Regions from separate parts of the Streptomyces sp. NPDC026589 genome, predicted to be linked through region 1. Evidence: riboswitches for the same ligand, from Rfam matches in the RefSeq annotation. Region 1 holds a riboswitch; the other holds the start of a gene.

Region 1 (10,484 bases):
CCACGGTCCGCGCGGCCCGCGACACACCGACGGCCTCCGCGTGCGGCGCGTCGGGACACGCCGGATCGGGGGAGACGGGGTCGCAGGAGAACCGGCACCCCGGCACGACGGAGACCTCCGGCATGAGGGCGGCGAGCGCGCGCACGGCGGTGGACTTGGCGGTCCCCTTCTCGCCCCGTACGAGCACTCCGCCGACAGCCGGACTGACCGCGTTCAGCAACAGCCCGAGCCGCAGGTCGTCCTGCCCGACGATCGCGGTGAAGGGATACGGCGTACTCACTTGGCCTCCTGGTCGACATGAACAACAGCTGCTTCCCCGAGCCCCTGGGGCGTTGGCCCGGCACAATCAAGCCCCTCCGGCGATTGAGGAGCGGGGTCCGGGGCAGCGCCCCGGCTCGCCGGACCACCCGCACCCGTACCCGCGCCGGCCCCCGGCGAGGCGGGCGCCCCCGGCGGCACGAACGGCAACCCCGCAGGCGCACCCTCCTCGATCAACCGCCACAACGCGTCCGTGTCCGCGTGCTCCTCCACCAGATCCCCGAGCCGATCCAGCTGCTCCTCCCGCAACACCCCGAAACTCGTGTCCGGCGCCGGCACGAACCGCCGCCCGGCGGCCCGGGCCACCTCCACCAGGAACCGCCGCCGGAACGCGTCGCTCTCCAGAGACCCGTGCCAGTGCGTCCCCCACACCGCCCCCACCCGGCACCCGTCGAGGAACGGCTCCCCGCCCCGGACATCGGCCACCCCGTGGTGGATCTCGTACCCCTCCACCGGCTCGCCGAGCGCCGAACCGACCGGCCGCGCCAGCGTCTTGTCCCGGTCGAAGCGGATGCGCACCGGCAGCAGCCCGAGCCCGTCCACGACGCCGGCCCGCGACTCCACCTCGTCCTCGATCCGCTCGCCGAGCACCTGGAACCCGCCGCAGATCCCCAGCACCGGCCGGCCCTCCGCAGCCCTCCGCACCAGCGCGTCCGCGAGGCCCCGCTCGCGCAGCCAGGCCAGCGCCTTCACCGTGCCGCGCGTCCCGGGCACGATGACCAGGTCCGCGTCGGCCAGCTCCTCCGCCCGGTCCACGAACCGCACGACGACGCCCGGTTCGGCGGCCAGCGCGTCCACATCCGTGAAGTTCGACATCAGCGGTACGGCGCAGACCGCCACCCGCAGCACGTCCTCGCCGCGCGGGGGAGCCACGACCGACTCCCGCACCGCACCCCGCAGGGACACCCGCAGACCGTCCTCCTCGTCGATGCCGAGCCCGTGGGCGTACGGCAGCACCCCGTACGTCCGCCGCCCGGTCAGCCCGTACAGCATGTCCAGGCCCGGCTCCAGCAGCGAGACGTCGCCCCGGAACTTGTTCACCAGATAGCCCGCGACGAGCGCCTGGTCCTCCGCGCTCAACAACGCCGTCGTACCGAAGAAGGAAGCGAAGACCCCGCCCCGGTCGATGTCCCCGACCACCAGGACCGGGAACCTCGCGGCCCGCGCGATCCCCATGTTCACGATGTCCGTGCGCCGCAGATTGATCTCGGCCGGGGACCCGGCTCCTTCGCAGATGACCGCGTCGTACGTGGCCCTCAGCTCCTCCAGACAGTCCGTCACCGTCCCGAGCAACGCTTCCTGCCGCCCCCCGTGGTACCCCCGGGCGCTCATCTCTCCCACCGGCCTGCCCATCAGCACGACCTGGCTGGACCGGTCGCTGCCGGGTTTCAGCAGCACCGGGTTCATCAGCGCCGTCGGCTCCACCCGGGCGGCCTGCGCCTGCATCGCCTGGGCCCGGCCGATCTCCGCGCCCTGCCGGGTCACGAAGGAGTTCAGGGACATGTTCTGGGCCTTGAAGGGCGCGACCTTCACGCCCCGGCGCACCAGCCACCGGCAGATGCCCGCCGTGACCACGCTCTTGCCCGCGTCCGATGTGGTCCCCGCGACCAGCAGCCCGCCGCTCATACCCGCTCCCGTTCCCGTACCGCGTTCCGTGCCGGACCGTTCATGACCGCCCCCGACCCCGCTGCCGCCCTGCCGACGACCGTCCCGCGACCACGCGGCCCGCGACCATCCGCCCCGCCACGCACACGCCGAGGGCCAGCGCGCTCACCCGGCGCGACAGCCGTACCGCGCGTTCGATGTCCGCGCCCCGCACGTCCCGCCCGGACTCTCCGTTCAGTACCGGCCGGTGCTCGACGCGCCCCGCGTACGCCAGGGTCCCGCCCAGCCGCACACCGAGCGCCCCCGCGAACGCGGCCTCCACCGGCCCCGCGTTCGGGCTCGGGTGACGCCCCGCGTCCGCCCTCCAGGCGTGTACGGCCTCCCGGGGCCGCCCGCCGCCCGCTACGGCCAGCGCGGCCGTCAGCCGGGCGCCGGGCCACCCCGCGAGGTCGTCCAGACGGGCCGAGGCCCAGCCGTAACGGCGGTAGCGGGGTGACTTGTGGCCGACCATCGCGTCGAGCGTGTTCACCGCCCGGAAGCCGACGAGCCCCGGCACCCCGCCGATCGCCCCCCACACCAGCGCGCCGACGACGGCGTCCGAGGTGTTCTCGGCGACCGACTCGACGACCGCGCGGGCGATGCCCGGACCGTCCAGGGAGTGCGGATCGCGCCCGCACAGACGCGGCAGGCGCTCCCGCGCCACCTCCAGGTCCCCCGCGGCCAGGGCGCCGCCGATGGCGCGGGCCTCCCGCCCCAGTGACGTCCCCCCGACGACGGACCAGGCGGTGGCGGCGGTCAGCGCGACGGCGAGCGCGGGGCGTCCCCGGACGGCGCGCGCGGTCAGCGCTGCGGCCCCCACGGCGCCTCCGGCGCAGACGAGGGTGTGCAGCGCGCCCCGGCCCCGGCCGTCACGCCACAGCAGGGACTCCACCCGCGCGGCGGCGCGGCCGAATCCGGCGACGGGGTGGCCCCGGCGGGGGTCGCCGAGCAGGGCGTCGGCGATCAGCCCGGCCGTGGCGCCGTACGCGAAAACGCGGTCGGCACGCATGGCTCAGCCGGTCGCGGGGAGAGGTGCTCCGGCGCGATGGGCTGTCGTGGGAGGCACAGGAAGCGGCGCACGGCGGCCGGGCATGGCGTATGTCCTCACTCAGGGTCCGCGCCCTGGTTCGACGTGACCGGCGACGAGAGTCTCCTGGCTTCCGGATCCGCGGTTCCCCCGGCCTTCCAGCCCGCGCGAGCGGGCCGTGACGTTCCGTGTGGGGGAGCGCTCCCCGGTGACAGTGGCGGGACCGCGCCGGATTCGCACCGGCTTCCTCTGCTGTCGCCGTAAATGGCTCCGGCAGTCCACCACGCCCCGCGAACAACCGTCAACTCGCTGTTGACCTGCGAGGCTCCATTGTGCGCAGACACACATCGGGCCGGACACACGAGAGTGTGTCCGGCCCGAAGGGGTGCGGGGTGCGGGGTCAGGCGACGATCAGGTAGATCCCGTACGTGACCGCCGCCACGCACGCCGCGAAGCAGGCGTACGCGCCGGTGCGCGCCAGCGCGACCGATCCTCCGGAGGCGCTGCCTCCGGCCGTGGCGGACTGCTTGGAGAGGGCGACGATGCCCAGAGTGAAGAGGCCGACCAGCGCGACGGTGACCACGAGGCTGACACCGAAGACGGAGGCGAGAGCTGCCCAGTCGATTTTCATGCGGATCTGTCCTTACACCTTGGCCGGCGGCCGGGCCGGGTCGTCGGGCGCCGAGGCCGGGAGGGTGGTTGCGAGGTCGGCGGCCGGGCCGCCGACGGGCGGCGGCTGGACCGCCGCCATGGCGGTGGTGACGATGCCCTGGGGCTCGCCCTCCCCGTCCGTGTCGTTGACGTTGGTGTGGTCGACCGGCTGGCGGCGCGAGGCCAGCCAGATGGCGAACGAACCGCCCACCAGGATGACCGCCGTGACGGCGATGCCCCAGGGGCCCTGCTTGGTCAGGAACTCGGCGCCCGCACCGATCAGACCGGCCGCCGGGAGCGTCAGCCCCCAGGCGACGAACATCCGGGTGGCGGTGGACCAGCGGACCACGCCCCCCTTGCGGCCGAGGCCCGCGCCCATGACGGCACCGGAGCAGGACTGGGTGGTGGAGAGCGAGAAACCGAGGTGCGAGGAGGCCAGGATGACCGTCGCCGCGCTGGTCTGGGCGGCGAAGCCCTGCGGCGGCTGGAGGTCGGTCAGTCCCTTGCCCATCGTGCGGATGATGCGCCAGCCGCCGAGGTAGGTGCCGAGCGCGATGGCCACACCGGCGGAGACGATGACCCACATGGGCGGGTTGGAGCCGGGGGCGAGGACGCCGCCGGTGACCAGGGCCAGCGTGATGATGCCCATCGTCTTCTGGGCGTCGTTGGTGCCGTGGGCGAGCGAGACGAGACCGGCGGAGGCGATCTGTCCGGCCCGGTAGCCCTTGGCCGTCGACTTCAGCTGTCCCTCGTCGGTGACGTTCCGGTTGATCCGGTACGTCAGCCGCGTGGCGAGCATCGCGGCGAGGCCGGCGACCAGCGGGGCCGCGATCGCCGGGAGCAGCACCTTGGTGACGACGGTGCCGCCGTTGATCGAGGACCAGCCGGCCGACATGACGGCGGCGCCGATCAGTCCGCCGAACAGGGCGTGGGAGGAGCTGGAGGGCAGGCCGACCAGCCAGGTCAGGAGATTCCACAGGATGGCGCCGACGAGCGCCGCGAAGATGACCTCGGTTCTGATGCCGTCCTCGTTGACGATCCCGCCGGAGATCGTCTTGGCGACCTCCACCGACAGGAACGCGCCGATCAGGTTGAGAACGGCGGACATCGCCACCGCTGTCTTGGGCTTCAGAGCGCCGGTCGAGATGGTCGTAGCCATCGCGTTGGCGGTGTCGTGGAAACCGTTCGTGAAATCGAACACGAGAGCTGTCACGACCACAATCGCAAGCAGCAGCGTGATGTGTTCCATTTACCCAGGCAATCGTTCGACGTCAGTGGCACATGGACCGTAGGCAACCTGGATGAACGGAAGATGAACTGGGCAGGGCGCTGCGGTGACTCCAAACGGAGTGGGTTCCCTCCGCTTGTGTCCGGGAGGGGCCGCATGGTGCCTGTGGGGCGGGGCGTGGGCTGCTCTTTGCCACTGGATGGCGAACATTTTGAACGGCTGTTCGGCACCCGGAAGAGACCTCCGTCACCTCTCATGTGACGTTCCGGTTGCGCCTCTTGACCCCTACGCTCGCCCCATGAGCGAGCAGCACTCGGAATCCGTCGGGCGGACCTGGCTGGACGTCGTCGCGACCGCCCGCCGCAGCGCGGCGGACGGCCTGGTCGTCGGCACCTCGGGCAACGTGTCGGCCCGCGTCGGCGACCTGGTCCTGGTCACGCCCAGCGGGGTGCCCTACGACCGGCTCGGACCCCACGACGCGGTCGGCGTGGATCTGGAAGGCCGACAGGTCCTCGGCGACCTCGGTCCGACCAGCGAACTCCCCCTCCACCTGGCCGTCTACCGCTCCACCGACGCTGCCGCCGTGGTGCACACCCACGCCGTGCACGCCACCGCCGTCTCCACCCTCGTCACCGAGGTGCCGCTCGTCCACTACGCCGCCGCCATCCTCGGCGGCCCCGTCCGCACCGTCGCCTACGCCCGCTACGGCACCCCGGAACTGGCCGAGGCCATGCTCGGGGCCCTGGAGGGCCGCACCGGCTGTCTGCTGGCCAACCACGGCACCGTCACCTACGGCGACACGCTCGACCAGGCCTACGAGCGCACCGCCCAACTGGAGTGGCTCTGCCGCCTCTGGCTCACCGCGAGCTCCCTACCCGGCCGCACCCCGTCCCTGCTCGACGCGGCCCAGCTGGACGAGGTGACGGAAGCCCTCAAGGGATACGGCCAGCCCGGCTGACCCCCGCCTGCCCCGAGCACCCGCGTGAACCACCGGGGCCCGGGCCACGGCACGGGACCGGACCCGGCCCGCGTCCGACCCGGACGGCCCCGCCCACTGGCAGCCCGCCTCCCGCCCCACGACACTGAAGCGGTGCGCCCGGTAACCGCGACGGCAACGGCCGTCACCACGATCCTCGGCGTCGGTGCGACAGCGGTCGCGGCCGGCCGGTACGCCAGCGACGTCGCCCTCAAAGCGACGCCCGGACGTCCCCTCCCCGCCGACCGCAGACTCACCGTGCACGCCACGGCGGCCGGACAGGTCACCCTGACCCGGTCCTTCTCGGCGCTCAGGCCCGGCACCTACGGCCTGTCCGGACCCGGCGTCCACGCGGTCGTCGGGCCCGTCGTCGAAGGGGCCTCCCAGGCCGCCGACACCGTCGTCCGCAGGCTGGAGAGCGTCGGCCGGGGGCTCCTCGAACCGGGCGCGAAAGTGCGGCTCACCCCCGCGCTGTACGACGGCGACCCGAGCGCCGACCTCGGCCTGGACCACCAGGAGGTCGCGATCCCCGGCGAGCTGGGCGCCCTGCCCGCCTGGTACGTCCCCGGCGCCCGCGACACCTGGGTCATCACCGTGCACGGCCTCGGCACCACCCGGGCCCACCCCATGAACCTGATGGGGTTTCTCCACGAACAGAGCTTCCCCGTGCTCGACCTCGCCCACCGGGGCGACCCCGGAGCCCCCCGCCCCGCGGACGGCCTCGGTCACTTCGGCGCCTCCGAGTGGCGCGACCTCGACGCCGCCCTCCGCTGGGCCCTGCGCCACGGGGCCCGCAACGTGATCGTCCACGGCTGGTCCACCGGCGCCACCATGGCCCTGTACGCCGCGGTCGAGTCCCCGCTCCGCGACCGGATCAGCGGCCTCGTCCTCGACTCCCCGGTGCTGGACTGGCAGGTCACCCTGCGCGCCCTGGCCGCGGCCCGCGGGGTCCCGGCCGTCCTTCTGCCGCTCGCCGTCCGCGCCGCCCAGGGCAGGACCGGGATGAACGCCGCCCCGCTGCTGGAGACCTCGGCGCCCGCCTCCCTGCGCACCCCGACCCTGATCCTGCACGGCCCGGACGACACCATCGCCCCCTGGGCCGCCTCCCGCGAGCTCGCCGCCCGACGCCCGGACGTGGTCAGTCTCCACGCCGTACCGCAGGCTCCGCATGCGTCGATGTGGAACGCCGGCCCGGCCCGCTACGAGGAGACCCTGCGACGCTTCCTCACACCCCTGATGTGAGCCGATGGGGTGAACTCTCCCGCTTGCCGCCGCACCGGGGGAACCTTTCCCGTACCGGCGAAACGCCTTCCGTTTGGGCTTTCGGGCCGTCAGGGGCAAGACTGCTCCCGTGACGTCCCGTACTCCGCGCGACTCCAGGCTGCGACTTGTCCGCCCGCGACCCCTCGCCACCGCCCGCAAGGCCGTGACGACCCGGCGTACCAGGCCGGCTCCCCGGCCCCCCGAGGGCACCCCGCCCCGTACGGAACTGGCGCGCCAGGCCAGGACGGTGCTCGCCGACGCCGTACGCATCGCCCACTGGGCGGCGGGCACGCCGGGGCCGGGCACCGCCGCTCCGCTCGCGGCCCACGCCCTCGAACGGGCGGCCACCGCTCTGGAACTCTCCCCGGCGCAGGTCCGCGCCGGCTGGGACCGGGCCCGGCTGGCCGGACTGATCGAGCTGCACGGCGACACCGCCCGCCCCGGCTGGCGGCTGCGCGCCTGGGACCGGGACGACTCCGCCGTGCTGCGCGGCTGGGTGGCGCTCTTCGACGCCTGGTCGCTCGTCCACGCCGCACCCGCGGACATCGAGGCGGGGGCGGTCGCCGAAGCCGTCGAGGCCGTGCCCCAGGTGCTCTCCCTCCTCCAGCTCTCCGCGGGGCCCGTCACCGTCCCCGCCCTGCTGGACCTCCTCGGCCAGCGCGTCGCCGAACTCCAGGAGGAGCGCTGCGAAGTGCCCCTGGGACCCGGCAGAACCGCGCCCGCCGCCCCGGTGGAGACCCCCGCCCGGGCAGCGACGGCCGAGAACGGCGCCGGACCCGCCCGGAGCGCCGACCTCAACGCCCTGCTGCTCGACTGGGCCCTGGAGGGCCTCGCCGCCGTCGGGGCGCTGACGCTCGGCAAAGGGCAGGCCACCCTCACCCCGCTCGGCAACTGGGCGGTCTGGGTCAAGCTGGAACAGATCTGCGTCGCCGCCCAGAGCCCGGCCGGAAACATCGAGCAGTCCGCCGCCGACATGCTCCTCGGCTGCGCCCGGCTCACCCCCGGCCCGGCCCGCGCCGAATACCGCGCCTGGCTCGCCGCCCGCACCGTCGGCAGCGCCGTCGCCGAACTGCTGGCCGTCGCCCGGGGCGAGGACGCGCTGCTGCGCGGACTGGCCTTCGAGGCGCTGAGGGTCGTCGGCGCCCCCGCCGAACCCGAGGTCCGGGCCTCGCTCGCCGAACCCTCGCTGCGGCCCTACGCGCTGCTCTGGCTCGCCGAGTACGAGGGCAACGACCCGGACGACGCCCCGGACGTCCTCAGCCGCGAGGAGGCCACCTGGCTCTGGGTCGACACCGCGGCGGCCGTCGCCGATCACGGCGAGACCGCGCTGCTGGTGCGCCACCTCGACTCCGCGGTCCAGGGCACCGTACCGGCCCTGCTCGACGAGGTCAGGGCCGTCGGCCATCCGCGCACCGTCCAGGTCCTGGTCGCCCTGGCCGCGGCCCACCCGGACCCGGCCCTGGCCAAGGCGGTCCGCCGGGCCGCCTTCCAGGTGCACACCGGAGGAGCCTGACCCGGGCCCCGGGTGGCCCCGGGGCCCGCACGAAACCCGACCGCGGCCGCGCCGGGGAGCCGCCCGGCCCGCTCAGCCGGACCCCGGGGCGTACGTCCCGAAGCTCCACACGTTGCCCTCGGCGTCCCGCGCCATGTAGTCCCGGGAGCCGTAGTCCTGGTCGGTCGGCTCCATGAGGATCTCCACGCCGAACTCCTTGGCGCGGGCACAGTGCTCGTCCACCTCGTCCACCACCACGTACACCCCCGCCGGGCCCGCGCCCGTCATCGCCCGCGCGAACAGTCCCTCGCGCCCCTTGGAGCCGAGCATCACCCTGCCGTTGCCGCAGGACAGCTCGGCATGCAGCACACTGCCGTTCTCCCCTTCGTAGACCGCCTCCTCGGTGAAGCCGAGGCCCTGCGTCAGCGTCCTGATCGCCGCCTTCGCGTCGTCGTACAGGATCGTCGGGTAGATCGTGGGAACGCCGCTCGCCCCGCCTGTCATCGCACTCACCTCTCCCGGTGTCGCGTCTGCCGTCCGGACCCTATGGATGTGATCTGCGTCTCAGTCTGCCACCGGGTACTGACAATGCCCTCCGGGATCCGGTCCTCGCCGACCACCGCCGCGTCCAGGCGGGTGCCGCCCCGAGCCGGATGTCGAACGGTTCGTCCCGACGAGCGCGCGGAAAAGAAGTTGCGCACCGCCAGTAGAATGGGCCGTATGGCTTTCCTCCTTGTGCATTAGCGGCGTCGAGAGACCTCCGCCCTCGTCCCTCCGCCGTCCAAACTGCCCTGGAGTTTTTCCGTGATCACCGCTTCCGGCATCGAGCTGCGCGCCGGCGCCCGCATCCTCATCGAGTCCGCCTCCTTCCGTATCGCCAAGGGCGACCGCATCGGCCTCGTCGGCCGCAACGGAGCGGGCAAGACCACCCTCACCAAGTGCCTCGCGGGCGAGGGCACCCCCGCCGGGGGCACCATCACCAGGTCCGGTGAGGTGGGCTACCTCCCGCAGGACCCGCGCACCGGCGACCTCGACATCCTCGCCCGCGACCGCATCCTCTCGGCCCGCGGCCTCGACACGATCCTGCGCAAGATGCGCGAGAACGAGGACCGGATGGCGAACGGGCAGGGCGCCACCCGCGAGAAGGCCATGAAGAAGTACGAGCGCCTGGAGACGGAGTTCCTCACCAAGGGCGGGTACGCCGCCGAGGCCGAGGCCGCCACCATCGCCGCCGCGCTCAGCCTGCCCGACCGGGTCCTCGGCCAGCCCCTGCACACGCTCTCCGGTGGTCAGCGCCGCCGCGTCGAGCTGGCCCGGATCCTCTTCTCGGACGCCGACACCCTGCTCCTGGACGAACCGACCAACCACCTCGACGCCGACTCCATCGTCTGGCTGCGCGACTACCTCAAGTCCTACCGCGGCGGCTTCATCGTGATCTCCCACGACGTCGACCTGGTCGAGACGGTCGTCAACAAGGTGTTCTACCTCGACGCCAACCGCTCCCAGATCGACGTCTACAACATGGGCTGGAAGCTCTACCAGCAGCAGCGCGAGGCCGACGAGAAGCGCCGCAAGCGCGAGCGCCAGAACGCCGAGAAGAAGGCCGCGACCCTCAACGCGCAGGCCGACAAGATGCGCGCCAAGGCCACCAAGACGGTCGCCGCCCAGAACATGGCCAAGCGCGCCGACCGGCTGCTCTCCGGTCTGGAGGCCGTCCGGGTCTCCGACAAGGTCGCCAAGCTGCGCTTCCCCGAGCCCTCGCCCTGCGGCAAGACCCCGCTGATGGCGGAGGGCCTCTCCAAGTCGTACGGCTCGCTGGAGATCTTCACCGACGTCGACCTCGCCATCGACAAGGGTTCCCGCGTCGTCATCCTCGGCCTCAACG
Region 2 (10,484 bases), on a different contig from region 1:
GGACCTTCCAGATCCCGCCGGACGAGACCTGTGAGACCACGCTGGCCGCCCTGGAGACCGGCTACCGGCACATCGACACGGCGCAGATGTACGGCAACGAGAAGGAGGTCGGCCAGGCGGTCCGCGCATCGGGACTCGACCGCGCCGACGTCTTCGTGACGAGCAAGCTGAACAACGGCGCGCACGCACCCGACGAGGCGCTCCGGGCGTTCGACCGCTCCATGGAGGAACTGGACCTCGATCACCTGGACCTCTTCCTCATCCACTGGCCCCTGCCGGGGGGTTCGGGGGACTTCGTGGAGACGTGGAAGGCCCTGGAGGAGATCTACCGGTCCGGACGCGTCAAGGCGATCGGGGTCTCCAACTTCCAGGAGAACCACCTGCGGCGGCTGCTGGACAACAGCACGGTGGTGCCCGCCGTCAACCAGATCGAGGTGCACCCGTACCTCACGCAGAACGTCCTGCGCGCCTTCGGGGCGGAACACGGCGTCGCCACGGAGGCGTGGTCGCCCATCGCCCAGGGCAAGGTGCTCGCGGACCCGACGGTCACGCGCATCGCCGAGCGGCTGGGCAGGACCCCCGCGCAGGTGGTGCTGCGCTGGCACCTGCAGCGTGGGGACATCGTGTTCCCCAAGTCCGTGACGCTCAAGCGCATCCAGGACAACTTCGCACTCTTCGACTTCGAGCTCACCGAAGGGGACATCGGCGAGATCGCCGCCCTCGACCGGGGCGAGCGCACCGGGCCCGATCCGTACACGTTCAACGGCTGAGCCGACCGAGCGGGGCCCGGCCCGGGAGGTGCCCCGGGCCGGGCCCGCCCCGCTTCACGCGGCGGGCGTACCTACCGGGCGAACTCCCTCAGCTCCTCCGCCAGCGAGCTGATCGCCGCGGGATTGCGCGGGCTCTCCACCAGGTCGACGTAGTCGAGCACGACGATCCGGTCGTTCTGAATCGCGGATACACCGGCGAGCGGCTTGTAGGACTTCAGGAACCTCCGCTTCTCGTCCGCTCCGGTGTCCCCGTAGTTGTTGATGACGATGACCTCGGGGTCCCGGTCGACCACGGTCTCCCAGCCCACCGTCGTCCAGCTGTCCTTGAGGTCCTTCATGATGTGGTCGCCGCCGGCCTTGGTGATGATGTCGTGCGGTCCGGCGTACGCACCCGAGGTCAACGGCTTGTCCTTCCCGTCGTCGTACAGGAAGACGCGGAGGCGGTCGCCGCCCTCGGGCGCCTTCGCCCGCGCGTCGGCGACCTCCTCGCGGAACGACGTGATGAGGGTGTCCGCCCGGTCCTCGACGTCGAAGATCTTTCCGAGGTTCCGCAGGTCGGTGTAGAGCGCTTCGAGCGGGGGCATGACTCCGCGGGCCTTGCCCTGCCCGTTGCGGCACGACTCGCTGAGCAGGTACGAGTCGACGCCCACGCGCTCCAGTTCGGCGGGGGTGAAACCCTCACCCTCGTTGAACCCGTAGTTCCAGCCGGCGAAGACCAGGTCGGCGCGGGCGTCGAGGACCAGTTCCTTGTTGATCCGCTCCTTGGAGAGCCACTTGGTCTTCTTGTAGCCGTCCTTCCAGGGGACGGACGTCATGTCGCCCTTGTCGTCGGGCATCACGTACCCGGCCATGTGGTCCTCCAGCCCGAGGGCGAACATGATCTCGGTGATGCCGGTGTCGTTGGTGACGACGCGCTGCGGGGCCCTGTCGTACGTCTTCTTCTCCCCGCAGTTCTCGACGGTCACCGGATAGTGGCGGTCGGCCTCCAACGTGCGGTCCTTCCCGTCGGCCTGTGAGGTGACGTCCGCTCCACAGCCGGTGAGGACCAGGGCGGCCGCGAGCACGAGCGCCGCGGGACGCAGGGGGTTGGGCATGGTGGTCGAGGCTCCTTCAGGAGGTGGGGCGGGCGGGAGGGAGGTCGAAGAGCAGTTGGAGCGCGCCGGTCTCCGGATGCGCGACCCGGTGCGCCCGTACGCCGAAGACATCGGCCAGCAGCTCGGTGGTCAGGACCTCGTACGGGGCCCCGGAGGCGACGATCCGGCCGCTGTCGATGACGTGGACCAGGTCGCAGTGCAGGGCCGCGAGGTTGAGGTCGTGCAGGGCGGTGAGCACGGTCAGGCCGCTGCCGCGGACCAGGGCGAGGACCTCCAACTGGTGGGCGATGTCCAGGTGGTTGGTGGGTTCGTCGAGCACCAGGACCCGGGGCTGCTGGGCGAGGGCGCGGGCGATCAGGACACGCTGCCGCTCACCGCCGGAGAGGGTGAGGAAGCCGCGTTCGGCCAGGTGTTCCGCGCCGACCCCCGCCAGCGCCTCGTCGCAGAGGCGGCGGTCCTCGTCGGATGCCCGCGCCACCGGCCCCTGGTGCGGCAGCCGCCCCATGGCGACGATCTCGGCGACGGTGAAGTCGAATTCGGCGACCGCGTCCTGCGGAAGGGCCGCGAGCCGTCGGGCGCCTTCCCGCGTGCTCAGGGCGTGAAGGTCCTCACCGCCGATCCTCACGGCGCCGGCCGAGGGGCGCAGGGCCCGGTAGACACAGCGCAACAGGGTCGACTTCCCGCTGCCGTTGGGACCGACCAGGCCGACGAGCTGCCCGTCGGCCGCGCCCAGGGTGACCTGGTCCACGAGCCGTGCACCGGCGATCTCGACGGTCAGCGCGTCGATGTCGATCCGCATCAGATGCCTCCGAAGGAGTAGGAGCGCCGGCGCATGAGGAGAATGAAGCAGGGAACGCCGATGACCGCGGTGAGGACGCCCACCGGCAGCTCGGCCGGTGCCAGCACCACGCGCGAGAGGACATCCACCCAGATCAGCAGGACGGCTCCCGCCAGAGGGGCTACGGCCAGGAGCCGGCGGTGGTCCGCGCCGACCAGCATCCGTGCGGCGTGCGGGACCATCAGGCCGACGAAGCCGATCGCTCCGCTCACCGCGACGACCGCCCCGGTGACGGCCGCGGAGACGAGGAAGAGCTCCTTGCGCAGCCTCCCGGGATCGACCCCGAGTGCGGCGGCGGTCTCGTCGCCCATGGCGAGGGCGTTCAGGCGCCGTGCCGACCAGCCGAGGTGCGCGAGGCCGGCGAGCACCGCTCCGGCGGCGATCGGCACGGCGGCCCAGTTGGCCCCGCTCAGGCTGCCGAGCAGCCACATCATCGCGGAGCGGGCCGCTTCCCCGCGCTCGGCAGCGAACACCATGAACGTGGTGACGGCGGAGAACCCGTAGTACATCGCGGTCCCCGTCAGGACGAGCCGCAGCGGGGTCAGTCCGCGTTCGGTACGGGCCACCGCGTACACGAGCAGCATGGCGAGGAGCGCGGAGAGGAACGCCGCCGTGGACAGCGCCCAGATGCCCAGCGCCCCCAAGGCACCGAAGATGAGTACGGCGTTGGCGCCGACCGCCGCGCCCGAGGAGATACCGAGGACGAACGGGTCGGCCAGCGCGTTGCGCACCATGGCCTGGACGGCGACGCCAATGGCGGACAGGCCGGCCCCGACGACGGCCGCCAGCACGGCTCGTGGCAGGCGCAGTTCCCAGACGATGGTGTAGGCCGGGACCTCGTCGGGGCCGATGGCCCCGCCGGTCAGCCCTGCCCACAGGTAGCGCGTCACCTCCGCCCAGGAGAGCCCCGACGCCCCGAGTGCCGCCCCGCAGAGGAGGGAGAGGGGCAGGGCCGCGCACAGGCCGGCCAGGAGGAACGGCAGGGGTACGCGCCGGGGTGGAGCCGGTCCGGTGCCGACGTACGCGGGGCGCGACGGCTTGGAGGGTATGCGGTCGAGTGACGTGGCCACAGGCCGGTCGCTTTCGCCTCGGGCCGTGCGTCGCGCGATGAGGAGCGGCCCCGGACGGCGGCCGCCCCGCGCAGCGCCCATTCGCAGTCCACGGCGAATCGTCAGGAGCCTTCTCGGCCACGGGTGATCGGGCTCACGGAGCCTGGAGGCTCCGTCTACCGTTGCGGGTCAGCGCCGGATTTCGACCGGACTTCCCCCGTGGCGGAACGCAGCCTAGCGCGTGCGTTCCCCCTCCCCCGGCGGAGGGTGAACGGCAGCGGCACACGGAAGGTTCTGTCGCCCTCCCCGAGGCGGGAGGGAGGCCCGGATGAGTCCGGATGCCTCCACGGTGTTCACCAGCTGATGCGGGCCGCCACCGGGAGGTGGTCGCTGCCGGTCGCGGGCAGCAGCCACGAGCTCTCCGGCTCCACGCCCCGGACCAGGATCTGGTCGATCCGCACCACCGGGAAGGCGGCGGGCCAGCTGAAGCCGAACCCGTCGCCCGCCGCCTCCTGCACCGATCGCATCCGCGAGGTGATGCCCGCGTACGCGCGGTCGTCCAGGGTTCCGTTCAGATCGCCGAGCAGCACCACCCGCTCGTTCCGCTCGGCGGCGACGGCCCGGCCGAGCGACTGCGCGCCGGCGTCCCGTTGGCCCGACGAGAGGCCCGCCCGGGGATTCACCCGTACGGATCCGAGGTGCGTCACGTACACCGCCAGGGGCCCGTGGTCCGTGGCCACCGTGGTGCGCAGCCCCCGGTTGTACTCCAGTCTGACGTCGTCGGGCTTCGCGTCCCCCAGCGGTCCGGCGTCCATCTCGACGTCGACCGGGCGGGTGTCCGACAGCGGCAGCCCGCTCCACACGCCGACCGTGCCCAGCACCGTGTGGTGCGGGTACGTCGTCGCCAGCTCCTTCTCGTACGTCCTCCGGACCGCCGGGTCCAGCTCCTCCAGTGCCAGCACATCCGCACCGGAGGCGGCCAGGGCGCGTGCGGTGCCCGCCGCGTCGGGGTTGTCGGCGCCGACGTTGTGGCTGACCACGGTGAGGTCGCCGCCCGGGTGGGACTTGTCGGTGAGCAGCCCGCCGAAGAGGTTCAGCCACACGGCGGCCGGCAGCAGCAGCGCGACGAGTGCGGGGACGGCGCGGCGCAGCAGCGCCCCGGCCAGCAGCACCGGGATGAACAGGCCGAACCAGGGGAGGAAGGTCTCCACCAGGCTGCCGAGGTTCCCGATCCGGTTCGGGATGCTCGCGTGCAGCAGCAGGAAGAGGCCCAGCAGCAGCGCCGCCGCCGCGAGCACCCGGCCGCGCTTCCAGGGGCCGGTCCTCGCGCCGGTGTGCCGGGGACCGGCGCCCCCGGGGCCGGCGTCGCTCCGCCCGGAACCGGAGGTGTCCATGCCGCTCTGCGCCGTCCCGGCTGTGGCCATGTCGCCCTGGGCGGTGCCCGCTGTGTCCACCTGCGTCATCGTCTGTCCTCGCTCGGCGTCGGTCACTGTCGCATCCTGGGGTCCTGGGTGGGGTCCGCGTACATGCGCGGGCAGCCCCGGTCGATCGCTTCCGTGCGCAGCTCGTAGTGCCAGGGTTCGTTCCGGTAGGTCTGGCACAGTCCGTACGCGGCGCCGTGCTCGGTCAGCCACTCCGTCGCGTCGGCCGGCCCGATGTCGACCGCGTCCCCCGACACGTGCGGTGACGTCGTCGCGGTGGCCACCCATCGGGCGGCCTCGGCCTCGGACCCGTACCGCGCGATCGCCTTGCGGAGCAGCTGATTCTGGTACTCCGGTGATCGCCAGCCGCTGTTGACGGCGAACTCGACGCCGTCCCGCGCCGCCTCCCGCGCCGCCCGACGGAGGGCCGCGAGCAGATCCGCATCGAGGTTGGTGACGGCCGGGATCCCGTCGTCGAGCACCGTCACGCCGTCGGGTACGGCCCCGTCGGCCGCTCCCAGCGCTCCACGGAGTTCACGGTGAAGTGGAGGAGGCAGCGATGCCGGCGCCGAAGAGGGGGCGGCGGACGGGGGGCGCGGTGAGGTCGAGGCCGACGGGGCGTGCGTCGGGTTCAGCAGGGAGTGGCCGAGGGCTGCCGCGATCGCTGCCACGACGGCTACCGCGCCGACGACAAGGGGCCCGCGTCTCCGGTGGGGTGTTGTTCGCACTGACGGCGGTGGTCGAGTCATACCGCGAGTCAAGGCAGCGAGGTGTTGCGGACATGTATGCGGTTTTCGATACGCCGACGATAGGTGCCGGCTCGTAGCATCGGCCCATGCGCGTGCTGATCGTCGAGGACGAGCCCTATCTGGCGGAGGCCGTCCGCGACGGCCTGCGTCTCGAAGCGATCGCGGCGGACATCGCGGGGGACGGGGACAGCGCTCTGGAGCTGCTGAGCGTCAACACCTACGACATCGCCGTCCTGGACCGCGACGTCCCCGGGCCGTCCGGCGACGAGATCGCCGAACACATCGTCGCCTCCGGCAGTGGCATGCCGATCCTCATGCTCACTGCGGCCGACCGCCTCGACGACAAGGCTTCCGGGTTCGGACTCGGCGCCGACGACTACCTCACGAAACCGTTCGATCTGCGGGAGCTCGTGCTCAGGCTCAGAGCGCTCGACCGCAGACGCGCCCACAGCAGACCGCCCGTGCGGGAGATCGCGGGTCTGCGGCTGGACACCTTCCGCAGGGAGGTCTACCGGGACGGCCGCTACGTCGCGCTGACCAGGAAGCAGTTCGCGGTACTCGATGTCCTCGTCGCCGCCGACGGCGGTGTCGTCAGCGCCGAAGAGCTCCTGGAACGCGCGTGGGACGAGAACGCCGACCCGTTCACCAACGCCGTACGCATCACCGTCTCGGCCCTGCGCAAGCGCCTCGGCGAACCGTGGATCATCGCCACCGTGCCGGGCGTCGGCTACCGCATCGGCACAGCGTCCGGCACCGGTCGCGGCGACGGTTGGGACCGTGGCTAGGCGGCCCGGGTTGAGCGTCCGCCTCAAGCTCACCCTCAGCTACGCCGGATTCCTCATGGTCGCCGGCGTCCTGCTGCTCACAGCGGTGTGGGTGTTCCTCCTGGAGTACGTTCCCGACGACTGGGACAAGCGGATGCTCCACGAGAATCCCAACCGCCAGCTCCTCGCGTACACGTTCGCCCCGGCGGCGGCCACCGTCCTGGCGGTCCTCCTCGTCTTCGGCCTCCTGGGAGGATGGGTCCTCGCCGGCCGTATGCTCGCCCCGCTGACCCGGATCACCGATGCCACCCGCGCGGCCACGCACGGGTCGCTCTCCCACCGGATCCGGCTGCCGGGCCGCAGGGACGAGTTCCGGGAACTCGCCGACGCCTTCGACACGATGCTCGCCCGGCTCGAAGCAGACGTCGCCGAGCAGGAGAGGTTCGCGGCCAACGCCTCCCATGAGCTGCGCACCCCGCTGGCGATCTCGAAGACGCTTCTCGAGGTGGCCCGCACCGATCCGCATCGCGACACCGACGAGATCATCGACCGCCTGTACGCCGTCAACGGGAGAGCGATCGACCTCACCGAGGCGCTGCTCGTGCTCAGCCGCGCCGACCGGCGTTCCTTCACCCGAGAGCCCGTCGACCTGTCGCTGCTGGCGGAGGAGGCCACCGAGACCCTCCTCCCCCTCGCGGAAGAGCAGGGCGTCACCGTCGAGACACGCGGCGAGATCGCCCCCGCGATCGGATCTCCGGCGCTCCTGCTGCAACTGATGACGAACCTCGTGCACAACGCGATCGTCCACAATCTGCCCGACCGGGGCACTGTCCGGGTCACTTCCGGCGTCCGCCGCGAGACCGTGGTGCTCACGGTCGAGAACACCGGTGCGAAGGTCACCCCGCAGCTGGCCGCGACGCTCACCGAACCGTTCCGGCGCGGAGCCGAACGGTTGCGCACCCACCACGCGGGTGTCGGGCTCGGCCTGGCCATCGTCGAGACCATCACCCGCGCGCACGACGGAACGCTCACCCTCACCCCGCGCCCGGACGGCGGGCTGCGCATCACGGTGGAACTCCCCGCGACAGCCCCGCCCGCCGACGGGATCAGGACCGCGTACGGCAGGATGGAGCCATGAGCGTAGTCAAGATCAATGTGCTGACCGTCCCCCAGGAACAACGCGAGACGCTGGAGAAGCGCTTCGCTTCCCGGGCCCATGCAGTGGAGGGCTCCGACGGATTCGAGTGGTTCGAGCTGCTCCGGCCCGTCGAGGGCACGGACGACTACCTCGTCTACACCCGCTGGCGTGACGAGGCCTCCTTCCAGGCATGGATGGAGGGGCCGATGAAGGCGGCCCATCAGGGCGGCGGTGCCGAGAGCGGTGAGCGCCCCAAGCCGGCGGCCAGCGGGTCCACGGTGTGGTCCTTCGAGGTCGTGCAGCAGGCCGCCCCGACCGGCGCGTAGCCGAGTGGTCGCAGCTGTGTGACCCGCCCGGTCCGGCCGACGTGGCCGGCCGGGCAGGTCTCTGCCGTCTTCCGGGTCCGGACAGGTCAGCGGTCGACCGCTGACAGCCGGGCCAGGCCGGTGTCACGCATGATGCGGTGGACGGTCCCGGCCAGGATGCTGTCGGGACCGATCACGGTCTCGACACCGTCGGGCAGCACGTCGCGGGGGCGGTACCAGTCCCGCAGTTGGTTCTCGTCGACCTCGTCGGCGATCGGCTTGGTGGTGTGCCGGGCCACGGTCTCGGCGAAGGGGACGTCCAGGTAGTACCCGTGGGTCGGGCCCCGGTGGTCGGCGCGCAGCCGGGCGAGCATGTCGCCGTAGTGGTCGGCGTAGAGGATGCCCTCGACCACCACGTGGTAGCCGGCGTCCAGGGCGTAGCGGGCGGTCAGGTCGATCAGACCGATGTTCGCCGCTCCGGGCCGGTCGCGTTCGCGCAGCACGGTGCGGCGGAGGTTGTCCTGGCCGACCACGGCCAGTCCGCGGCCGAAGCTGTCGCGGAGACCGGCCGCCACACTCGACTTCCCCGACGCGCTGTTGCCGCGCAGGACGATCAGCCGGGTCTCCTCTGTCCCCACGTTCACGGTGGACACGCTAGCCGCTGCCGGGCCCGGCCCGGTCCTGAACCGAGGCTCTTCCCTGCAGGTCACTCCCAGGGTGCATGCGCTCTCCTCCCGGCGGCTGATTCCCCACGACCTGAGCGTTTTTAAGATCATTCTCCGAGGAACGGACCGACGGACCGGTGGAGCACTACATGACACTGCTGGATGTACTACTGGACGCGGTGCGTGAGGCTCCCGGGCAGGTCGTCGTGCATGTGCGCGGCGACGGCGGCGAGCTGACGGTCAGCCTGCGCGAACTCCTGGACGCGTCCCTCCGTGTGGCGGGGGGCTTCCGGGAGGCGGGGGTGGCGCCAGGGACCTGTGTGCCGTTGCTCGCCGATCGCAGCGAGGACTTCCAGCCGATGTTCTGGGGTGCGGTGGCGGCCGGCCTCGTTCCGGTTCCGCTGGCGCCGGACGCCCGTCGGGTGCTCCCGGTCTGGGAGCACCTCGGGCGGCCACCCGTCGTCGTGGACGCCTCGACCGCGTCGCTGTCCGGTGAACTCCCCGACGCCGTTCGCACCCTGACCCTCGATGTCCTCCGGGAAGGACCGGTACTGCGGGAGACCTCCACCGCCGGGCTCGACGACGTGGCGTTCGTGCAGTTCTCCTCGGGAAGCACCGGTGCCCCCAAGGGGGTGGAGGTGACGCATGGCGCGGTGCTGGCCAACCTGGAGCAGATACGGGCCGCCTCGGCGCTGGGCCCCGACGACGTGGTGGTCAGCTGGATGCCGTACTTCCACGACATGGGGCTCATCGGCACCCACCTCGCTCCGCTGGCCGCCCGGGCCCGGCAGGTCAAGATCGGTCCGCTGACGTTCGCCAAGCGGCCCCGCCTGTGGTTCGAGGTGGCGGCCCGGCACCGGGCCACGGTGCTGTCCGCGGCCAACTTCGCCCTGGCGCTGGCCGTACGCCGTGTTCCCGAGGAGGTCCTGGCCCGGCTGGACCTCTCGGCCGTGCGGCTGATCCTGGTCGGGGCGGAGCCGATCGCGCCCGCGGTGTGGCGTGCCTTCGCCGACAGGACCCGGCCGTCGGGGCTGGACCCGGCGGCGGCCCAGCCGGTCTACGGCCTGGCGGAGGCGACGCTGGCGGTGACCTTCCCGCCGCCGGGAGAGGTGGCCGAGCCCCTGGTCCTGGACCGGGCGTCGTTGAGCCGTGGAGTGGCGGTGGACGCCGAACCGGGCGAAGGGGCCGTCGAGTTGATGGACGTGGGGCTGCCGGTGGCGGGCTGCGCCGTGCGCGTCGTCGACGACGCGGGCACCGTCCTCGGGGACCGGCGGACCGGGCACATCATGGTGCGCGGACCCCAGCTCGCCCGTGGCTACCACGGCCTTCCCGACGCGAGCGCGGAGGTGTTCGCCGGGGGGTGGCTCCGCACCGGTGATCTCGGGTTCCTGCGGGACGGCCGGCTGTGCGTCACGGGCCGGCACAAGGACGTGCTGTTCCTCAACGGCCGCACCTTCCACGCCACGGACATGGAGGAGGTCGCGGCCACGACTCCCGGGCTGCCTCCCGGCGCCCCGGCGGTGGTCGGGTCGACGGACCCGGTCACCGGTGCGGAGCGCGTCGTGGTGTTCGTCCCCTGGGCACGGCCCGCGCGCGAGGCGGCGGACGTACTCGAACGCGTCGCGGCCCGGGTGCGCGAGGCCCTGCTCCATGACGATGTGCGGGTGCTGGCCCTGCCGCCGGGCGCGTTC

The links. A riboswitch is a leader RNA that binds a small molecule or an ion and turns the genes downstream of it on or off. The one in region 1 is predicted to bind cobalamin.
Region 2: another riboswitch for cobalamin. It lies ahead of AB0F29_RS34735 (iron ABC transporter permease); the one in region 1 lies ahead of AB0F29_RS05590 (cobalamin biosynthesis protein).

Annotation. Positions count from the first base shown of each region.
Region 1 covers NZ_JBEZYG010000002.1:572,750-583,233, forward strand. Annotated here, with positions in the region: gene AB0F29_RS05580 (putative cobaltochelatase) at 1-280, opposite strand, end outside; gene AB0F29_RS05585 (cobyric acid synthase) at 277-1,944, opposite strand; gene AB0F29_RS05590 (cobalamin biosynthesis protein) at 1,985-2,971, opposite strand; cobalamin riboswitch at 3,109-3,240, opposite strand; gene AB0F29_RS05595 (hypothetical protein) at 3,390-3,620, opposite strand; gene AB0F29_RS05600 (inorganic phosphate transporter) at 3,633-4,889, opposite strand; gene AB0F29_RS05605 (class II aldolase/adducin family protein) at 5,167-5,826, shown strand; gene AB0F29_RS05610 (alpha/beta fold hydrolase) at 5,959-7,086, shown strand; gene AB0F29_RS05615 (hypothetical protein) at 7,271-8,620, shown strand; gene AB0F29_RS05620 (VOC family protein) at 8,693-9,103, opposite strand; gene AB0F29_RS05625 (ABC-F family ATP-binding cassette domain-containing protein) at 9,404-10,484, shown strand, end outside.
Region 2 covers NZ_JBEZYG010000028.1:47,884-58,367, forward strand. Annotated here, with positions in the region: gene AB0F29_RS34720 (aldo/keto reductase) at 1-770, shown strand, start outside; gene AB0F29_RS34725 (ABC transporter substrate-binding protein) at 842-1,864, opposite strand; gene AB0F29_RS34730 (ABC transporter ATP-binding protein) at 1,881-2,663, opposite strand; gene AB0F29_RS34735 (iron ABC transporter permease) at 2,663-3,772, opposite strand; cobalamin riboswitch at 3,873-4,001, opposite strand; gene AB0F29_RS34740 (endonuclease/exonuclease/phosphatase family protein) at 4,105-5,214, opposite strand; gene AB0F29_RS34745 (M15 family metallopeptidase) at 5,238-5,843, opposite strand; gene AB0F29_RS34750 (response regulator transcription factor) at 6,008-6,706, shown strand; gene AB0F29_RS34755 (HAMP domain-containing sensor histidine kinase) at 6,699-7,823, shown strand; gene AB0F29_RS34760 (antibiotic biosynthesis monooxygenase) at 7,820-8,149, shown strand; gene AB0F29_RS34765 (AAA family ATPase) at 8,236-8,781, opposite strand; gene AB0F29_RS34770 (amino acid adenylation domain-containing protein) at 8,931-10,484, shown strand, end outside.